Regions from separate parts of the Sporomusa aerivorans genome, predicted to be linked through region 3. Evidence: riboswitches for the same ligand, from Rfam matches in the RefSeq annotation. Region 3 holds a riboswitch; each other region holds the start of a gene.
The links. Region 3 has a riboswitch for cobalamin ahead of cobT (nicotinate-nucleotide--dimethylbenzimidazole phosphoribosyltransferase). Riboswitches for the same ligand answer to the same signal wherever they lie in the genome.
Positions count from the first base shown of each region.

Region 1 (4,263 bases), 2.4 Mb from region 3:
AACGCCTGGACTTTTCCCAGGCGCTGAGCACCGTCATCGTCGGCGGTGAGATGCGGCTCGAATACAGCGGAAAGCCGGCCGTACTCTTGTTTGACTGGGACTTTAAGGAGCAGTGCACCCCATCTAATTCGTTTCGTGTCGAGAAATTATGATCAGCTTTTGAAAAGAGGATGAGAATATGAGCAGTTGGTTACAAGGGAGGGAACAAGCCTTGAAATTAAGTACTTTAAGTACCGGTGATTCAGTTTATCGTTATTATAAAAGCATTGTTATTCCGTTTGAGCAGCCCCGTAAGGTAGCCAGCACCGCCATCGTTAATGGCGGGTACAGGGAAGACCTGACGGCGGTATTTAATAATGACTGCAATCCCGGGGCCGGGATGGCCTGCGTCATGCGGGCCCCCACCTATCAGGAGCATATGCGGCTCATTACGGAGGAAATCGGTCTTGATCCCGCGACGACGGCTGGAATGGGAACAGCAGCTTCCATGGAGAATGTAGCCATACATACGCAAAGCTATGAGAGCCTGACCGTAACGGCTATTGTGACCGGCGGAGTTGAGGTCAACGGCGGCCGGGCCGGCGATCCGGCAGACTATTTCCAGCCTATTGACAAGAATTCTATTGAAAAACCCGGTACCATCAACATTATTCTGGTTATCGACGCTGACTTGCCGCCAGGCATCTTGAACCGTGCCCTGGTAACCTGCACGGAGGCTAAGACCGCAGCGTTGCAGGAACTTATGGCCGGCAGCAACTATTCGACAGGACTGGCAACCGGCTCGGGTACCGATCAGACCATTGTCATAGCCAATCCTCAATCGGCACTGTACCTGGAAAGCGCCGGCAAGCATTCCAAGCTCGGCGAACTCATCGGCCGGACGGTATTGCCGGCTGTCAAGGAAGCACTGTATAAGCAGACCGGTCTGTCGCCACGCCAGCAGCACAGTATGCTGCGCCGCATCAAACGGTATGGCATTACCGAAGAAAGTTTGTGGCAGGTCTATACGGAAAGCAGCGAGAAGACACTGCTTAAGCCTAAATTCATGGATGCACTCTACCAGTTGGACGGTGATAATTACCTGGTGACTTATGCTGCCTCCTATGTGCATCTGCTGGATGAGCTGCAATGGGAATTGCTGTCAGGCGTCGAGGTGCGCCAGGCAGGCAACGAGCTGTTAACCGCGGCGGCGGCTAAATACCGGATGGAAGCGCCGGTTATTACCGGCACCGGCGTCGATTCCTGCCTGAAAGCCTGGCACACTTTAATACTGGCGATTGTCAGGAAAAAACTGGCGGAACAGGCAAGGTGCTAACGCGTCATAGTAATGTTATTTAGCCAGCAATTTGCTATACTATAGGAAAAGATTACAAGGGGGATGATAAAGTATGACGGTTCGCTTTATTGTTCGTATATTGGTAGGCATAATTGTGTGGGGATCAACATTTGCAGTGGCAATGCCCGATGCCTGGGCTACAACCAGAGTGCTGCCGAAAGACACAAAACTTCATCCGCAGGGTTGGGCTGCCGGTGATCCTGTCCAATTCAGAAAAAATACCGTTGTCAATTGTAATGACCAGGAGGAAGTCGTTACCGGGACGCTGGACAAGGATACGCTGCTAGCGCCGCGTGGCTGGAGCCGGGTTATTGATGATTATTACTTTGCCACGGTCTACGATGGCACCGGCCCCTATTTTGGCCGCTTTGGGACCCGCCCGTTTTTCGGCCGGAACTATCCTGTCGCCATCCCCGGTTACGGCCATTTGCTGTATAAAGGCGGCACAGTGGTGACTTTTAGCGAACAGGGCGAAGTTGTCTCGGGGACCATAGCCCATAAGGCTACCCTGCGGCTAATAGAGGGTAAATACGGCTACGTAACCTTCAAGGAAGATACCGTGCTGCGCTTTTACAATTCAGGGGCAGTCTTGACCGGCACTCTGGATGAGGATACTTACCTGCGACCGGTTGGCTGGCAAAAGCTGCTTACAGGCAATGATGCCGCCGGGTACATAAAATTCAGCAAAGGTAAAAACGCCATCTTTAACGAAACGGGCGAACTGACCGCAGGTACGGTCAAGGATGCGGTCACCCTGCTGGCCGAAGACGGCACCCATAAAGAATTCCCCGCCGGATCTACCCTCCAGTGGAATGAAAACGGCGCAGCCATAAAAGAAAAATTCGCGCAAAGCATGCCCTGACAACAGGGCTAAAACACGGGGACAGGGACTTTGTTTCCCTAAAAATATACAAAATTTGCAGATTTATATAAAGGAATTTTTTACAAAATACCTCATATGAGGTATTTACGCCTTACCCTGCTTAGCCTAATCTTAAATAGAGACAATACTGCTGGTTAAAGATCAATCGGTGACCTAATAAAATAATATTGCTGGGATAGGTGCCTAATGAGAATGATCTGAAGATACTTGGCTGGAAAATGCGTAAGTATCTTCAGCGCTATTGAAGGCTAAAAGAGAAGCCGGTTAAAAGCCGGCGCGGTCCCGCCACTGTAACGGGGAGTGAATCCGCATAGATGTCACTGAAGCTTAGCTTTGGGAAGACGCGGAGGAGCGAAGAGCCGGAGCCAGGAGAACTGCCTATCTGACAATCGCCGATTGACCTGCGAATGATGGGAAGGAGGTTACGCAACCTGTGAATAGACTTTTATTCCTATTGGCAGTATAACGTATATGCTCTCTTGTCCACAGAGAGCTTTTTATATTCAAGTGCGGAATCAATTATTAAAAACATTAAAGGCTGAAGGTGCTAAAAATGATGCCCCAACATGTTTTTCGGCCAGTACACCAACTGTATCAAGGGATCTGCATTTTAAACTGGCAATTCAAAAAAAAATATCAAAATGAGAGTGCCAAAGAGATTTTTGAAGAAAAATGTCCCGAATTATTCCCCAAATTCATTAAAATCTGTAAAAATTTTAGTGGAATTCATAATGACGTCGATAATCCTTTGATTAGCTATAGCGGGACACTTCACTATTTACCGGGCACTGCTAGTTTTAGCTGCCTGCGGCTTGGCGAAGCGGAAAGAACGAGTTTTTTTATTATTTTTGATTTTGTTCCTTTGCTGGAAAGCGAAATCGCCACTGACATAGTTCTTACTCCCCGGGAACGGGAAATTGTACAAATTATGGCGATGGGAAAGACAAATAAAGAGATAAGCAAGATGTTGTGTATTGGTTTGGAAACAGTAAAATCTCACATTCGCAATTTATTTGCTAAGACAGGCACAAGTTCCCGGGTTGAACTGATCGGAAAACTTCAATATTCCCGCTGTGATGGCAGAGCATCATGGGTGGATAAGGCCGGTGGATAATTTGAATTGGTAGTTTTAGAAAGTGGGGTTGCTAAGCCATGGTCGAGGACGCGAAATTTAAGGATTTGATTAACCAGCTTAACAGTCTGGGATACAATCAGTATCAACTCAATAGAATAATTGAAGAGACAGTAGGCACTTTGGATCTATCTAATCTTACAATTGCGCAAAATAATGAGTTACTGGAAACCTTGCAGGGGTATGTCGATTTTGCTATTCGCTGCCATAATTCGCCTAAATAATGTAGTAAAAATAGAGCAGTATGGTGCTCAGGCGAATATATCTTGTAAAAAAAATTCTTCCCCGATACCTCAAATGAGGCATTTATATCCTGATAAAATGAGAATATTTTTAAATTAGAATGAATTGTAAACATATTCACTATAACAAGAGCGCTAAAAACCTCCCTGAACAGCAATTACTGCTATACCTAGCGAGTGATAGAAGGGGATTTATATGTATTTGTGGCATTTACTCAGGCGGTTTTGTCGAAAAAAGAAGCCTCTCCGGATGAGAACAACACATCCGGAGAGGCTTCTTTTTTTATCCTGACAGAAAGGATAACTATCGCCTGGATAAGGGCAACCTCGGCTGCCACTTTTGCTAAAGCCCAGCGCAAGCTGTGTTTATTTCGTACGGTTTTGCGCGGGAAATAGTGAAAATGCAGCTCTTGCAAAATACCTCACCTGGGGGATTTACGGTATAGGAGTTATGCAATATATTCTAAGAGGAAACATTATCCATCATAAACTACTGCTAATTGCCTGGATAAGGGCACGAAAGCTGGCAAAAACACGGGCCAAAAACATAAAGTAAATCGATTTTTTCAAATAAGCTAATGATTATAGCGGTTTTTTAGTTTAAATAAGTTTTCCTTGTGAATATATTCACCGGTGTAAATGGATTTTTTAAAATCACTGAAAATTTATT
Region 1 covers NZ_CP156926.1:1,172,049-1,176,311, forward strand. Annotated here, with positions in the region: gene SATMO3_RS05250 (carbon-nitrogen hydrolase family protein) at 1-152, shown strand, start outside; gene SATMO3_RS05255 (adenosylcobinamide amidohydrolase) at 212-1,315, shown strand; gene SATMO3_RS05260 (hypothetical protein) at 1,389-2,198, shown strand; cobalamin riboswitch at 2,427-2,616, shown strand; gene SATMO3_RS05265 (response regulator transcription factor) at 2,773-3,333, shown strand; gene SATMO3_RS05270 (hypothetical protein) at 3,372-3,575, shown strand; gene SATMO3_RS05275 (hypothetical protein) at 3,809-4,009, opposite strand.
Region 1: it holds a riboswitch for cobalamin, as region 3 does, so the genes downstream of both, SATMO3_RS05265 (response regulator transcription factor) here and cobT (nicotinate-nucleotide--dimethylbenzimidazole phosphoribosyltransferase) in region 3, are expected to answer to the same signal.

Region 2 (4,263 bases), 2.4 Mb from region 3:
CGGTGCGACATAACCCTTGAGGGTAGTCACAGTGGCTGTCTCGCCCTCGTAGATGGTGGCGAAGTTGAGGCCCGGATATTGTCCCGAGGTAAAGGTGCTGAGGGCGGTAATGCCGCCGGCGTTGACGATGGAGCCGCCCGTATCGTAAACGGCAAGATCATTGCCCTGGGCCATCCAGGTCTTGCCGGTGCCGTTGGAGAACCACAGCGCCCAGTAGTAGCCATCCTCGCTAGCCGTGTCGGCCACCGGCGATGCCTTACCTGCCGTAACCAGACTGCTTAACAAAACATTGCCAGCGCCGGTAAGGGTGGTCATGCTGGTCGTATAGAGATGCCAGTCCATAACCCAACTGGAATTGAACGTGCCAATCAGGATGTACGCCGTGCTGCCGTCGCTACTGAAGCTGAGCGCGCGGAAGTCATATTTGTCCGAAGCAGGATCACCGGCACTTTGCGCCGCTTTGAGCAGATCGGTTACGGCCAGCGTGCTCTGGTTTACCTTCTGGATGCGGGAAGCGGTGTTCCATTGCCCGCCGGTTGTGCCGCCATGCTGCGGGCCGCCCGCGGCCGTCAGGATCAGATCGCTGCCATAGGCCTGAATGCTGAAGGCGTTGGGGGCCGGCCAGCCTGAGCCTATCAGCGAGGTATAGGGGCCGATATAAGCTACCGGCGTGGTGCTGAGCGCGAAGTCCAGCTTCACCACCGTGCTGTCCAGGTAGGCGGCGGTAGGCGCCCCGGCCGACAGGTTCTTGCCGTTGATGAACAGGGCGTACACATATTCGCCGGTGATCTCCAGGTCCACGCCATAGGACTCATTGTCGTCGGTCAGGTCCGGGAACACATAGGCGCCGGACTGGACGGTGTAGGTATCGCCGTTGGTGCCGCTGCTGCGCACGCGGAAGACAAACTTACCGTCATAGTCGATGCCGTAAATGTCCACAACACCGCTGCTGACCTCTCTGGTCCTAATGCAATAAGGGTTGGTAACGGTTTTTGTGCCGACCGTCAGGGTGACCGGCCCGGCTACGGGATCGCCCCAGGTATTGGGCGAGGTGTTGTCCGCATCGGCGGCATAGAACAGCCAGGTGCAGGTCGCGGTGGTGCCTGACCATACAAGCGAAGCCACCGCGGCCCGGTTGAGGCCGGCGCCGTTCTTGAAAAACAGGGGTTTGGGATCAGGGCCGATCGGGGTGCTATCGGTACTGCTGTAGGTCGTCCTTACCCCCTTGTGCACGGTAAGGGAAGAGGCGGAGTCGTCAAATGCAACCGTGCCGATATCGCCGCTGGCAGGACTTACCGAATAACTATACGTACCATACATCAGTTTGCTGTCAATCGCCATTACAAATCACACTCCAATTTTTTATTCTACTTTACCCTGCGACCGTCAACAACCAGACGGCTGCTGAGGCCGGTTCCTTGCTGACCATGGGGAAACGCCTCACCTCCTTGTCGGATTTTCCTTATCGCAGCCTGGCCGGGCGCCGTTATCGCGTCCGGTCAGGACGAACAGGCTCTATTATGCTGTCGCCGCTGCTGCTTATGGTTTTAGTTTCGCAATTACGTCGGCGGTAATGTCGGTGCCGCCGTAGGCCACACTTGCTGCGTCAATAACGGCTGCCAGTCCCTTGTCTGCAGCCACGGCCTGGATGGCCGCGCCGATTTTATCGCTGACAGGCTGCATGAGGGCGTCTTCTTTTTGCGCTTCCGTGCGGGCGATTTTATCATTCAGGGCTTGCCTGGCCTCGGCCGGCAGGTCTTTGGACTGTTCGTCGTACTCTTTTTGCGCCGCCTGGCGCAGGGTCTGAAGCTGTTGCATAAGCTCCTCAATGCCGGGATAGGCGGCGAATACCTGCTGCCGGTTGACGTAGCCGATGCCAGCCTCCTGCTTGTCCTTGGCTTTGGCGGCCAGCGCCGGCGCGGGCGCTGCCAGGCCGCATACGAAAACGGCAGCGGCAATGAGGGAAATCATTCTTATGGCTTTTGCGATTTTTTGCATGTGTCTGTTCCTTTTTCCATATTTTTATAGATTTTCGGGGACAACCGGGCTTGTACGCCGGCCAGCCGGTACATACAGCCGGATTGTATACGATAATGCCAATAAAGAAAACACGGCTTGCGTCGAGCCTTTGGCGAAAGTTATACTTTCTATCAGGACAAAAAAACTCCCGTGACGGGAGTGTTACGGCAGCCTGGGAAGAACCTTTCCCGGCCGTGCGTAATCCCCTCCCTGTCTCTCGCAGGTACGATTGGTGATTGCCGGACAGGCAGTTCTCCTGACTTGCGGATCATGGCAGTTGCCGCGCCTTCCCAAAGCCCAGGCTCCAGTGGCGTATTGCGGGACTGCTCCCCGTTACAGTGGCGGGACCGTGCTGGCTTTGCACCAGACTTCCCTATTAAGCCCCGAAGGGCACCTATCCCTTACCCTATGCGGTTGTGTTATGCCTATTGCCAGCCTATGCCGGCTGTCATAAAAATATAACGATAATATAGCGCTAATTATTTGCCCGTCATTCTACACTTGACGCCAAACGCCAGGTATTCTTCGAGCGCCTCAATGATGACATTCTCCTGTGAGTCGCCTGCAACGGCGCTCTCCAGGGCTTCGCTGACAATGTGCCTGATCTGCTCGGCGTGATAGCCGCAATCCAGCAATTTGCCGGTTAACGTTTCAATCTTTTGCTGTTTCATCCTCTACCCCTTCAACCGGACAGCAGAGCCTCACTTCCTTCTCCCTGTCTTATGCGTAATGCTTTCGGCCTGGCGCTTGGCTTTTTTCCTGTTCTTGGCCGGCCAAGCGCCAGTATCTCAGGCTGCTGTCTTCCCCACCCTCCTTTTCGCTCTGCTTGCACTGTGCCGATAAAGAAATACACAGCATGGGCGCTGCCGCTATGCGCCTGAACATAACGGCCACCGCGCAATCTTCTCCCTGTCAACCGCAGTTCATCAAAAGATTGTCGGTACAGGCAGTTCTCCTGGCTCCAGATCCTCCTCAGCCCGGTCTTCCCGGCAGGTTGTCTACCTCTATCGCCTGCCAGTGACATGGTCGGACTGAATCCCTGTTACAGTGGCGGGACCGCGCCGGCATTTAACCGGTCTTCCCTATTAAGCCTTGCATGGAAGGCACCTGTACCCGCTATTTACAACCACCCGGCTAAAACCGCGTTTTGACACAATTGTGTCGAAACGCAACTAAGTTAGGTGTAAAAAATCCGTTCTCCTTGAAAAGTTCTCTATTGTACGCTCACAACCGGCAAATTAAAAAGAAGCCTCCTGTGATAACAACACAAGGAGGCTTCCGCTTGAATTCCCAAAGATACCGTCGGAAAACACGCATCGAATCCCCTCCCCATACCTCGCAGGTCAACGGTGATTGTCATACAGGCAGTTCTCCTGGCTCTGGATCGTCACTCGGCCAAACCTTCCCAGGATTGTATCCCAGTGGTATTTCATGGCTCTGCTCCCCATTACAGTGGCGGGACCGCGCCGGCTTTGAACCGGACTTCCCTATTAAGCCCCGTAGGGCACCTGCACCAAAGTATTAAATTTTTCCTTTGTTTGACATTATCGTAGCACAAATATTCCCGCTTGTCACACTTTTTCGCTCGTCTTATTTTGACATTTTTCACTGTTTTTCCGCATAAAAAATAGCGGCATGACAGCCACTATTCCTCATCAAAGCCTGTTGGTCTGTTGCATATTTTACAGTCTATGGGTATAATATAAGAAAAGGACTGACGTGCGCTAACACGCCAGCCCCACAGGCTGTCTAACCGGAAAACGGTTAGCCCAAATTCGTTGTTATTTAAGAAATAATCGCCGCTATTTGAGCACAGGGGCGGTTATTTCTTTTTGGTCGTGACCAATACCATGAGCGCGGCAAATGCAACCGCAAATTTCAATGCCTCATAGATACTCATCTTACCACCCCCCTTCCTTAAAAGGAAGGGGCTAACCGTTACCCCGGGCAGCCTGTACTCTTAGTATACCGTATTTTCCCAGAACGAAAAAGAGATTCTTGATACTACGCGCCGCCTCTATGCAGGCGGCCTTTTGCTTTCCCGCCGCCGGGGCACTGCGGCACTGGTTACAGCCACTTCTCCATATGGACAAGCTCAGCGCTGCCACCTTCGTCAAGGGTTATGACAAAGCCCTCTTTTTTCCAGAAGTTGAAGCCGCCCGGTAAAAATCTATGAGTATGCAGGTACATGATGGCATATCCCTGTTCCCGGCAAAAGGCTGTCATTTCTGCCAGCAGTTTAGC
Region 2 covers NZ_CP156926.1:1,206,224-1,210,486, reverse strand. Annotated here, with positions in the region: gene SATMO3_RS05345 (hypothetical protein) at 1-1,341, opposite strand, end outside; gene SATMO3_RS05340 (OmpH family outer membrane protein) at 1,540-1,998, opposite strand; cobalamin riboswitch at 2,248-2,432, opposite strand; gene SATMO3_RS05335 (hypothetical protein) at 2,499-2,690, opposite strand; gene SATMO3_RS05330 (hypothetical protein) at 2,702-2,935, opposite strand; cobalamin riboswitch at 2,947-3,145, opposite strand; cobalamin riboswitch at 3,365-3,546, opposite strand; gene SATMO3_RS05325 (N-acetyltransferase family protein) at 4,087-4,263, opposite strand, start outside.
Region 2: it holds a riboswitch for cobalamin, as region 3 does, so the genes downstream of both, SATMO3_RS05330 (hypothetical protein) here and cobT (nicotinate-nucleotide--dimethylbenzimidazole phosphoribosyltransferase) in region 3, are expected to answer to the same signal.

Region 3 (4,263 bases):
GCCCATCACTATGATTTTTACAGTTTGCGCTATGTTTTGGCCGGTGGCGAGAAACTTAAGGACGAGGTACGCCAAATGTGGCAAGATAAGTTTGGTATCCGTATATTTGAAGGTTACGGCACTACCGAGACGGCGCCGGTGTTAAGCCTGAATTCGCCATTGTTCAATCGGGCTGGAACAGTAGGCAGATTCCTGCCCGGTATCGAATACCGTACTGATGCGGTGCCGGGGATTGAAGCCGGCGGCAATCTAATAGTAAAAGGCCCTAATGTCATGGCCGGATATCTGCTGTATGGCAAAGGTTTTATACCGGCGCCGGTATGGTACGATTGCGGCGACATTGTGAGTATTGACAGTGAAGGTTTCGTCAGTATCAAATCGCGGCTCAAGCGCTTTGCTAAAATTTCAGGCGAAATGATTAGTCTGGATGCCGTTGAAAAAGCCGCCGAAAAATGCTTCGGCACCGACCGCAACGCAGCTATTAATGTACCGGATGATAAAAAAGGGGAGAAAATCATACTCTATACGATGCACCCCAATGCTTCCAAACAGGCGCTCCGGGCGTTTATGGGTCAGTCCCGTCAGAGTATGCTGGCAATGCCGGCGGAAGTTATTGTAATGGATAAATTACCTCTGTTGGGCAGCGGTAAAACCGACTATGTCACCCTTAAAGGCTTGGCAGTAAAGGAGGCGCAAGAAGATGCCTAGACTGTCGCCGCTGAGGGCGCTGTTTACCGCTCAATTTCTGTCAGCGTTCGTGGACAACATGATACTATTTATTATTCTAGCCATAATTAGGCGGGATGGTTATCCGGACTTTTACCTTTCTTTTGTACAAACTATTTTTTTAGCCTCTTATATTATGTTATCACCCTGGGTCGGACGTTTGGCCGATAGGAAGCCCAAGGCTGAAGTTCTTATCATTGGCAATATCGTAAAAACCGCCGGTGTGTTGCTATTGTTTGTTGGCTTTGATCCTGCGCTCAGCTATGCGGCCGTAGGCCTGGGGGCGGTTATCTATAGTCCCGCCAAATACGGTATATTACCATTTCTTACCCGCAACGGGGATGAACTGCTTAGAGCCAATGCCGGTCTGGAAAGTTATACAATTCTAGCTATTTTAGCCGGGTCGGTAGCCGGCGGTTTCCTTTCCGATCTGTCCATAACCCTGGCACTGGGAACTTGTGCGCTTTTATATGCCTCATCCATTGGCATTAATATCATCATACCTAAAGACGCGGGTAATAGAAGTATCGGCTACAACCGTGCAATTAGTGAATTTTTTGCAGATACGGCTGTACTCTTGCGTAATCCGCAGAGTCATTACTCCCTGATCGGGACAGGCTCCTTCTGGATGGCTTCGGCTGTGCTCCGGATGATTATCTTTGCGTGGGTACCGCTTACTTTGGGGATAACCAGTGGTACCGCTATCAGTATGATTATCGCTGTTACCGGCGTAGGCATTGCTGTCGGCGCATTGGTTACACCTTATCTGATTAGTATCAGAAACTATCAACGTACCGTTTGGTTCGGTTTGGCGATGGGGTTAGCTATATTAGGATTTCTTAAGATTACCAGCCTGCCGGTAGCCGTAGCCGGGCTGCTTATTGTCGGAGCGCTGGGCGGGATATACATAGTTCCCATGAACGCCTGCCTGCAGCAGGTAGGTCACCATACCATCGGTGCAGGCAAAACCATCGCCGTTCAGAATTTCATGGAAAATACCTTTATGTTTTTAGGAGTCGGCCTGTACACGCTGGCGACCAAAGCAGGGGTTGCAACCAATGTGTGTTTAGGGGCTACGGCTTGTTTTCTGCTGTTTTTGGTTAGTTATATGTTTTGGCTGGTAACTAAAAAAGCGTGATTTTTACACCATTTTGACGGCGATTGTTTTATGTCGGCAACCCCGCCCCCTATGACACTCTGCTGGAAAGTATCATTCAATATATATTGACGCCAGAGCGATTGCTTTGCTATAATGTCCACAGTTAGAGTTACATATGCGCGGTTAAGGTGCCGCCGGTTAACTGCCGGAGGAGAATAGGGAAGTCTGAGTATGGCCAAGCCATACATACGCGCGGGCCCGCCACTGTACCGGAGGAGAACTTGCATTTGCCACTCGTCAAGGGGAAGGCGCAAGCGTCGATGAACCGGGAGCCAGGAGACCTGCCTTACACCGTTTGCCAAACCTTCATGGAAAAGAGGGCTTTTTTGGGTACACCAAAAAAGCCCTTTGTTTTTTACCCACCCGCTCCGGTCGTTGCAAGGAGATACACCGAAGCAATCGCATGTCTTATCTTATACCTACAGCGTAAATCATACAAAACAATGGAGGTTATTATGGATTTATTGCAAGCAACCCTAGCTAAAATCACTGCTCCGGATACCGCCATTATGCAGCAGATACAAGCCCGCCTGGACAGCGTGATTCGTCCGGCAGGCAGTCTTGGCCGGCTGGAACAGATGGTCAGACAATACGCCGGCATAACCGGAGAGCTTGAGCCGCGCCTGCCGCGCAGCTGCATGGTAGTGGCCTCGGCCGATCACGGTGTGGCCCGCCAGGTCGTAAGCGCTTATCCTATAGAGACGACTATGCATATGACTGCCAATTACCTTATCTCCAAAGGGGCCAGTGCCAATGCCTTCGCTAATTTCAGCCAATCAGACATGGTCGTGGTTGACATGGGCGTGGCCGGTGATTTATCCCATGTTCCCGGTCTGTGGCACCGGAAAATTGCTTATGGCACCAGGGATTTTACCCAGGGACCCGCGATGACGCGGGACGAAGCCATACAGGCTATTGAAACCGGTATTGAAATTGTGAACACTAAAGTAGGTGAGGGCGCTACCTGTTTCAGCCTTGGTGAAATGGGGATTGGCAACACAACGGCCAGCGCCGCCATTGTCGGCGCATTCACCGGATTGTCGCCCGAGCAGATCACCGGGCGGGGAACGGGAATCTCAGACAGCCGGCTTGAGGTTAAAATCGGTGTTGTCCGCCGCGCGCTGGAGCTTAATAAACCGGATGCCGGCGACGGACTTGATGTATTGGCCAAGGTAGGCGGGTTTGAAATCGGTGCATTGGCCGGTGTCGTTTTAGGCTGCGCCGCCAACCGCTGCGCTGTGATGATTGACGGACTCAATACCACGGCGGCGGCTTTAATCGCCAACGCCATCCAGCCTGTCTGTCAAAAGTATATATTTGCCTCGCATCTGTCCGGCGAGCCGGCTCACATTATCGCTTTACGCCATCTTAATCTGGAGGCCTGCCTGGATATGGGGGTCCGTCTCGGTGAGGGGATTGGCGCTTCGGTAGCCATTGATATGTTGCGGGCGGCCATTAAATTGCTGGGCACTACAGGAGGTCAGACTCATGCTTAAAGATATTATTGCGGCAATAAAACCTTTGGATGAGCCGGCTATGGAACGCTGCCAGGTGCGTTTGGATAACTTAACCAAGCCGCTTAACAGTTTATATTCTTTCGAGCATATCGTCAGGCAATTGGCGGGAATTACCGGCAATTCCCGCCCGCGCAGCCTGAACAAAAGCATTGTCATTATGGCGGCTGATAACGGAGTGGCGGCTGATTTGGCCTGGAATAAGGCGCAAGTTACGACCCAGCAGCGGATCGCCGGCTTCTGTCAGGGCAGCGCGGCTATTAATGTGTTTGCCGAACATGTCAAAGCTAAGCCGGTTTTAGTGGATATTGGCGTAGCAGTTGATTTGCCGCCGTTGCCTGCTGTACGTCATGAAAAATTGGCCTATGGCACCGGAAATATAACGAAAGGGCCGGCTATGACCAGTGAGCAGGTGCTGCAGGCTGTGCAAACAGGAATCGAAGTTGCCCGGGAAGAAATCGCGCAGGGTGTACAGGTAATTGGTCTGGGCGAAATGGGGACCGCCGGACTGTTACCGGCAGTGGCTGTTACCGCTTGCTACAATGCCAGTGTACTTGCGGAATTATCCGGCTATGAAGCCGAATTGGTCAGTACAGCCCTGGCAGTCAACTCAACCTCTCCCGAGGAACCGCTTGCAGTGTTAAGAAAAGTGGGCAGTTTGACCATGGCCGGCTTGGTTGGCGTTATTTTAGGGGCGGCTGCGGGGCGGGCTGCAATCGTACTGGACGGTCTTGCTACCAGTGCGGCAGCTCTCATAGCCGTCAAGCTGGCGCCGCAAGTGAAAGACTACCTGCTGGGTTCGCATTTCGCCGCTGAGCCGGCGCACCGGGCAGCTTTGGAATTGCTAGAGCTACCGGCCTACCT
Region 3 covers NZ_CP156926.1:5,312,583-5,316,845, reverse strand. Annotated here, with positions in the region: gene SATMO3_RS25445 (AMP-binding protein) at 1-708, shown strand, start outside; gene lplT (lysophospholipid transporter LplT) at 701-1,864, shown strand; cobalamin riboswitch at 1,995-2,189, shown strand; gene cobT (nicotinate-nucleotide--dimethylbenzimidazole phosphoribosyltransferase) at 2,341-3,381, shown strand; gene SATMO3_RS25430 (nicotinate-nucleotide--dimethylbenzimidazole phosphoribosyltransferase) at 3,374-4,263, shown strand, end outside.

Region 4 (4,263 bases), 1.9 Mb from region 3:
TGTCAGGTTCAGCTCCACGCCGTCCAGGTAAACGCCGACCTGGGCGGCCGTACTGCCCCGGACCCGGGCAATGCTGTAGTTGCTGGTGCCCCGGACCCGCTGGATATGGACGCCGGGGACGGTCTCGAGGTAATCAGGCAGCGTCTTCTGCTCGCCCTGGAAATCCTCCGGCCGGATAACCGACACGGTACCGGGCGAGAGGTCCCGCTCCCACTCCGGGCGCGGGGCCTCGACCGTTACCGCCTCGAAAGCGTAAGTCGCCAGTTCGGAGGAATCGGAACCGGGGTTTATCGCAACCGGCCTGACAGGCGGCCGACCGGTGTCCGGCAGGGCCTCGTCCACCGGTGCCGCCGGCGGCAAGGCTATGGCGTCCAGTGCAGCCACCGGACTGCCGGACGGCTGATCAGAGCTTGCCGCCACCGCCCCGCCGGCAGCCGGCAGCTGCGGCGCAATATGGGCGGACGGCGGCGGGCTGTCTATCCGCTGACTATTGCCGTCCCCGGCCACAGGCGCTGTGGCTGTTACCGCCGGTACGGTGGACTGACGGCTTCCTTCTGCTTTGCCGGCCTTAGCCGGCAATCCCCACTTCCAGGACAAGCCGCCGTTAATCTGCCAGTCCTGGCGGACATCACCGCCGGTGGACTTGCTCACTTCCAGAAACGCCGTACTGTCGCGGGCGGTTTGCAGCGCAGCGCCGAGCTTGAACTCCAGCCAGGTGTCCTGATCAGCTCCGGTCCGTAAGGTCGCGCGGTCGCCGGAGAAACGGGCCTCCAGCTTGCCACTCCCGAAATCATGCAGGGCCGTTATGTTAGCATAAGCATGGCCACGGTGCGCTTCATCACCGAACGTCTTACCCACGGTCACGCCCAGCCGGCCGACCACCGGCCGGTCGGCGGTCTGGCTGACCGTCAGTTGGTTGGGCAGCGTGTAGCTTACCCTATCCAGGTTGCCGACTGCCAAGCCGGCCTGGGGTTCATAGTACCAGCCATCCGGCAAGTCCCGGCGGTAGCCGTACCGGGCGCTGATACCGCTGGCCCAACTGCCGTACTTGGCCGTATTGACGCTGTCGCTGTCATGAAACCGGTAGTCGTTTTCGATTTTTGTCATCCGGGCAGCCAGGTCCAGATAGCGGCCATTGTGGCCAATCCAGGAAGCATAGGTGCCCATGCTCGTGCCGGTCAGGTCTCCCCGGCCTGTGGCGTAGCCGGTGCCGGCGTCCAGCTGGCCCAGCATCAGGCCGTAGTATAAGGTCCCGTTATAGAAGTCGCCCTCCCGGGCCTTATCAAATCCGGCCTGCAGTCCGTTGTAGCTTTGGCTGACGCTGCGCCCGTACGCGCCGCGGCTGTTCAGTTTCCCCCGGAAGCTATGGGCCCATACCCCTTCACTCACCGGCCTGTCCGCCGCGCCGGCAAGGGACGGCGCGTCTGTATTGCCGTAATGCCGGGCATGCAGCTCATCCATGCGGGTGAAGAGATTGCCCTCTTCAATACGCCAGATATTGCGGTAAGTCAGTTGGGCATCACTGGCCATTTTGCCGGATTCGGAGATAACACCGGTATTATAGGCTTTGAGCGCCACCAGCACGGCCTTGCCGGCATGCAGGTTGTTCCAGTCGATGACCGGCACCAGTTCATAGAGCCTGAGAGGTCCATCCATCAGTGACGCCTGGCCCACGACATTGACCTTGCTGTAATCGGCGGCGCTGAAGTCGGCGGCTATGTAGTTATCATAGTTACCGGGAGCGCTCAGCGCCAACGTCTTGCGCTCATAGATCGAGCCTACGCCCCTGACCAGCTCTTTCCAGGCCGGGTCATAGGCGGACTGGATATAGACCGTGCCGCCCGCTCCCTCAAGTTGTTTGACGGTTATACTTGCCCCAGTGAAACCGCCATTGCCGCCAATGAGTTTTATATTGGTATTGATACGAAAGACCGCATCCCCGGCCAGCGTTAATTTATCAATCGTAAAATGATACCCGGCTATCTGCTTTTGCGTGTTGTCGAACCCGCCGGGAAACTGGGACGTGGGCAGATAGAGCAAAGCCTGACGTCCGGCCAAATCCAGCATGCTGCCGGCATTCAGGGTAAGGTCGCTGACCGTAGCGTATACGACCAGAGCATTCGTTGCCGGGGTCCGCATGTCCAGGGGACGCCATCGTTCGCCGGCATTCAAGGTTATGGCCGTCAGATACTTCTTGGACGTGCCGGCCAGGTGGCCATTGCCGCCGACAGCACTCGTGGAGGTCCAGGTATCATAGCCGTCCACCAGTCCAATATATGTCCAGGTATTCTTGGTGTCGGCCGGCGGCGTAAACGCAGCCGCCGTATGGATAAACAGCGCTGCTATGTTCAGCGCCAGCAACCAGACCAGGCTGAGCACTATGCATTTGGCCCCGCGCACGCCGCTGCTGCAGCGGACCGATTTCATCCGGCCGGTGCTTTTCGCCAGCTCGGACACCACCTGCCAGCAGGCGCGGGCCCGGTTCCAAATGATTTTATAGATATGGTTCAAAGGTGATCATTCCTTTATCTTGTTCTCTCCCTGTGGTATTCTTTGGCCTATCGCTTCGAAGAGCGATGCAATAAAAAAAACTCCCGCAACGGAAGTTTTACAGCAAATTCACCGGGATTGTCCGGTAATCTTATAATCTCCTCCCCGTCGCTCGCAGGTAACATGGTGATTGTCGGACAGGCAGTTCTCCTGACTCCGGTTCATCGCTGTCCCGCGCCTTCCCAAAGCTGACGCTCCAGTGGCCAATATGCGAGACTACTCCCCGTTACAGTGGCGGGACCGCGCCGGTATTTCACCGGACTTCCCTATTAAGCCCTTGCGGGCACCTATCCCAAGATATTCGGTTGTTCTTTCGGTTTCAACTTATGACGTATAGTCGTGGATTATGACTGTTTTTATCCTCTCAGTAAAAACATTTTTTCCAGGGGACTCTTTCACTACACTTCGGTGCGGACATAATTTCCGTGCATTTTCTCAGCACCTGGATTGAAGCCGGGTGCTGTCTGCGCTATAATGGAGACAATCGTATGTGGAACACACCCCTGTTTTCCGTTCGATTGTCTCCATTGGCAGCTGTTGCTCCAACGTGACGTTGGGTGACAAGTGTCTTTTGGACACATTTCTAGGTATACTTTGCCCTTGGTTGGCGGCTTATTGAGATAAGCCTGCTGTGGTTTAGGTTGCTCTTTTAGCTGCCTCCTTTCTGCTGTACTAGAATTTAGCTAGAAGTACATATTTTCGGCTACCCAGGTGCTTGTCTGCACATCAAAGGTAGCAAGGTACGCCAAATAAGCAGCATGTTATTAAATCATATCTTTAATCCAATACCCTTTGCGCAATTAAATTGCACTACAAATCATTATAGTGCAATTTAATTACACAGTCAATACTTTTACTTGAAACGGTGTGTGATTTGATGCCATCTTTTGGTGAACGTTTAAGTCATTTACGAAAATCACGAAAGCTGAAAGCTGAGGATTTGGCAGATGCTGTTGGAGTCAAACGTCGGATCATATTTATGTATGAGAAAAACGAGTCAAAACCAAGCTTTGAAGTTCTTATCTCCTTTGCCGAGTATTTCGACGTGTCTCTGGATTACTTGGTTGGCAGATCAGACGAAGCTCGAAGAAAATAAAAGTTGCAAGGCAGAAGCCTTCATCATTTCATTTAAACTTCTTTGTGCCATTTGCACACTTCATATACATATTATAAATGTGCAATTGGCACAAAGTCAATTATTTTTAAGGAATGATTGCATGATTTTATCAATATTGGCGGAAAGACTTAAATATTTACGTGAACACCGTGACCTTAAGTTAAAAGAAGTATCTCAGGCTGTTGGTATCACACCAAGCGCCGTTGGATCACTAGAACACGGAAGAAGACCTATAAGTGTCGAGACACTTATTAAAATGTCTAATTTCTATGGTGTGTCTACTGATTGGCTACTAGGGTTAACAGATAATCCCAAAAGAAATTAGTTCGAAGTAACTCGCTATTTTTTTTGTATGCCTTGTCTTAATATTGACTGGTGCCTGCTGCATTATAAATAGATATATCTAATCCTGTGACTAAAATTTTATATTGTCTAAAAATCCATCCATAATACTGAATTGGTCCGCAAAAATTATAAACTTGTATCTCCTCTAATTCCTAATAACACTCATTCATGCAATCGCCTAATTATAAATTAGCTTATTAAAAAAAATTTTCAAAAATAGAAAGGAATCTGCGATTATTCACAAATTAAAT
Region 4 covers NZ_CP156926.1:725,032-729,294, reverse strand. Annotated here, with positions in the region: gene SATMO3_RS03335 (TonB-dependent receptor domain-containing protein) at 1-2,511, opposite strand, end outside; cobalamin riboswitch at 2,673-2,856, opposite strand; gene SATMO3_RS03330 (helix-turn-helix domain-containing protein) at 3,428-3,646, shown strand; gene SATMO3_RS03325 (helix-turn-helix domain-containing protein) at 3,615-3,992, shown strand.
Region 4: it holds a riboswitch for cobalamin, as region 3 does, so the genes downstream of both, SATMO3_RS03335 (TonB-dependent receptor domain-containing protein) here and cobT (nicotinate-nucleotide--dimethylbenzimidazole phosphoribosyltransferase) in region 3, are expected to answer to the same signal.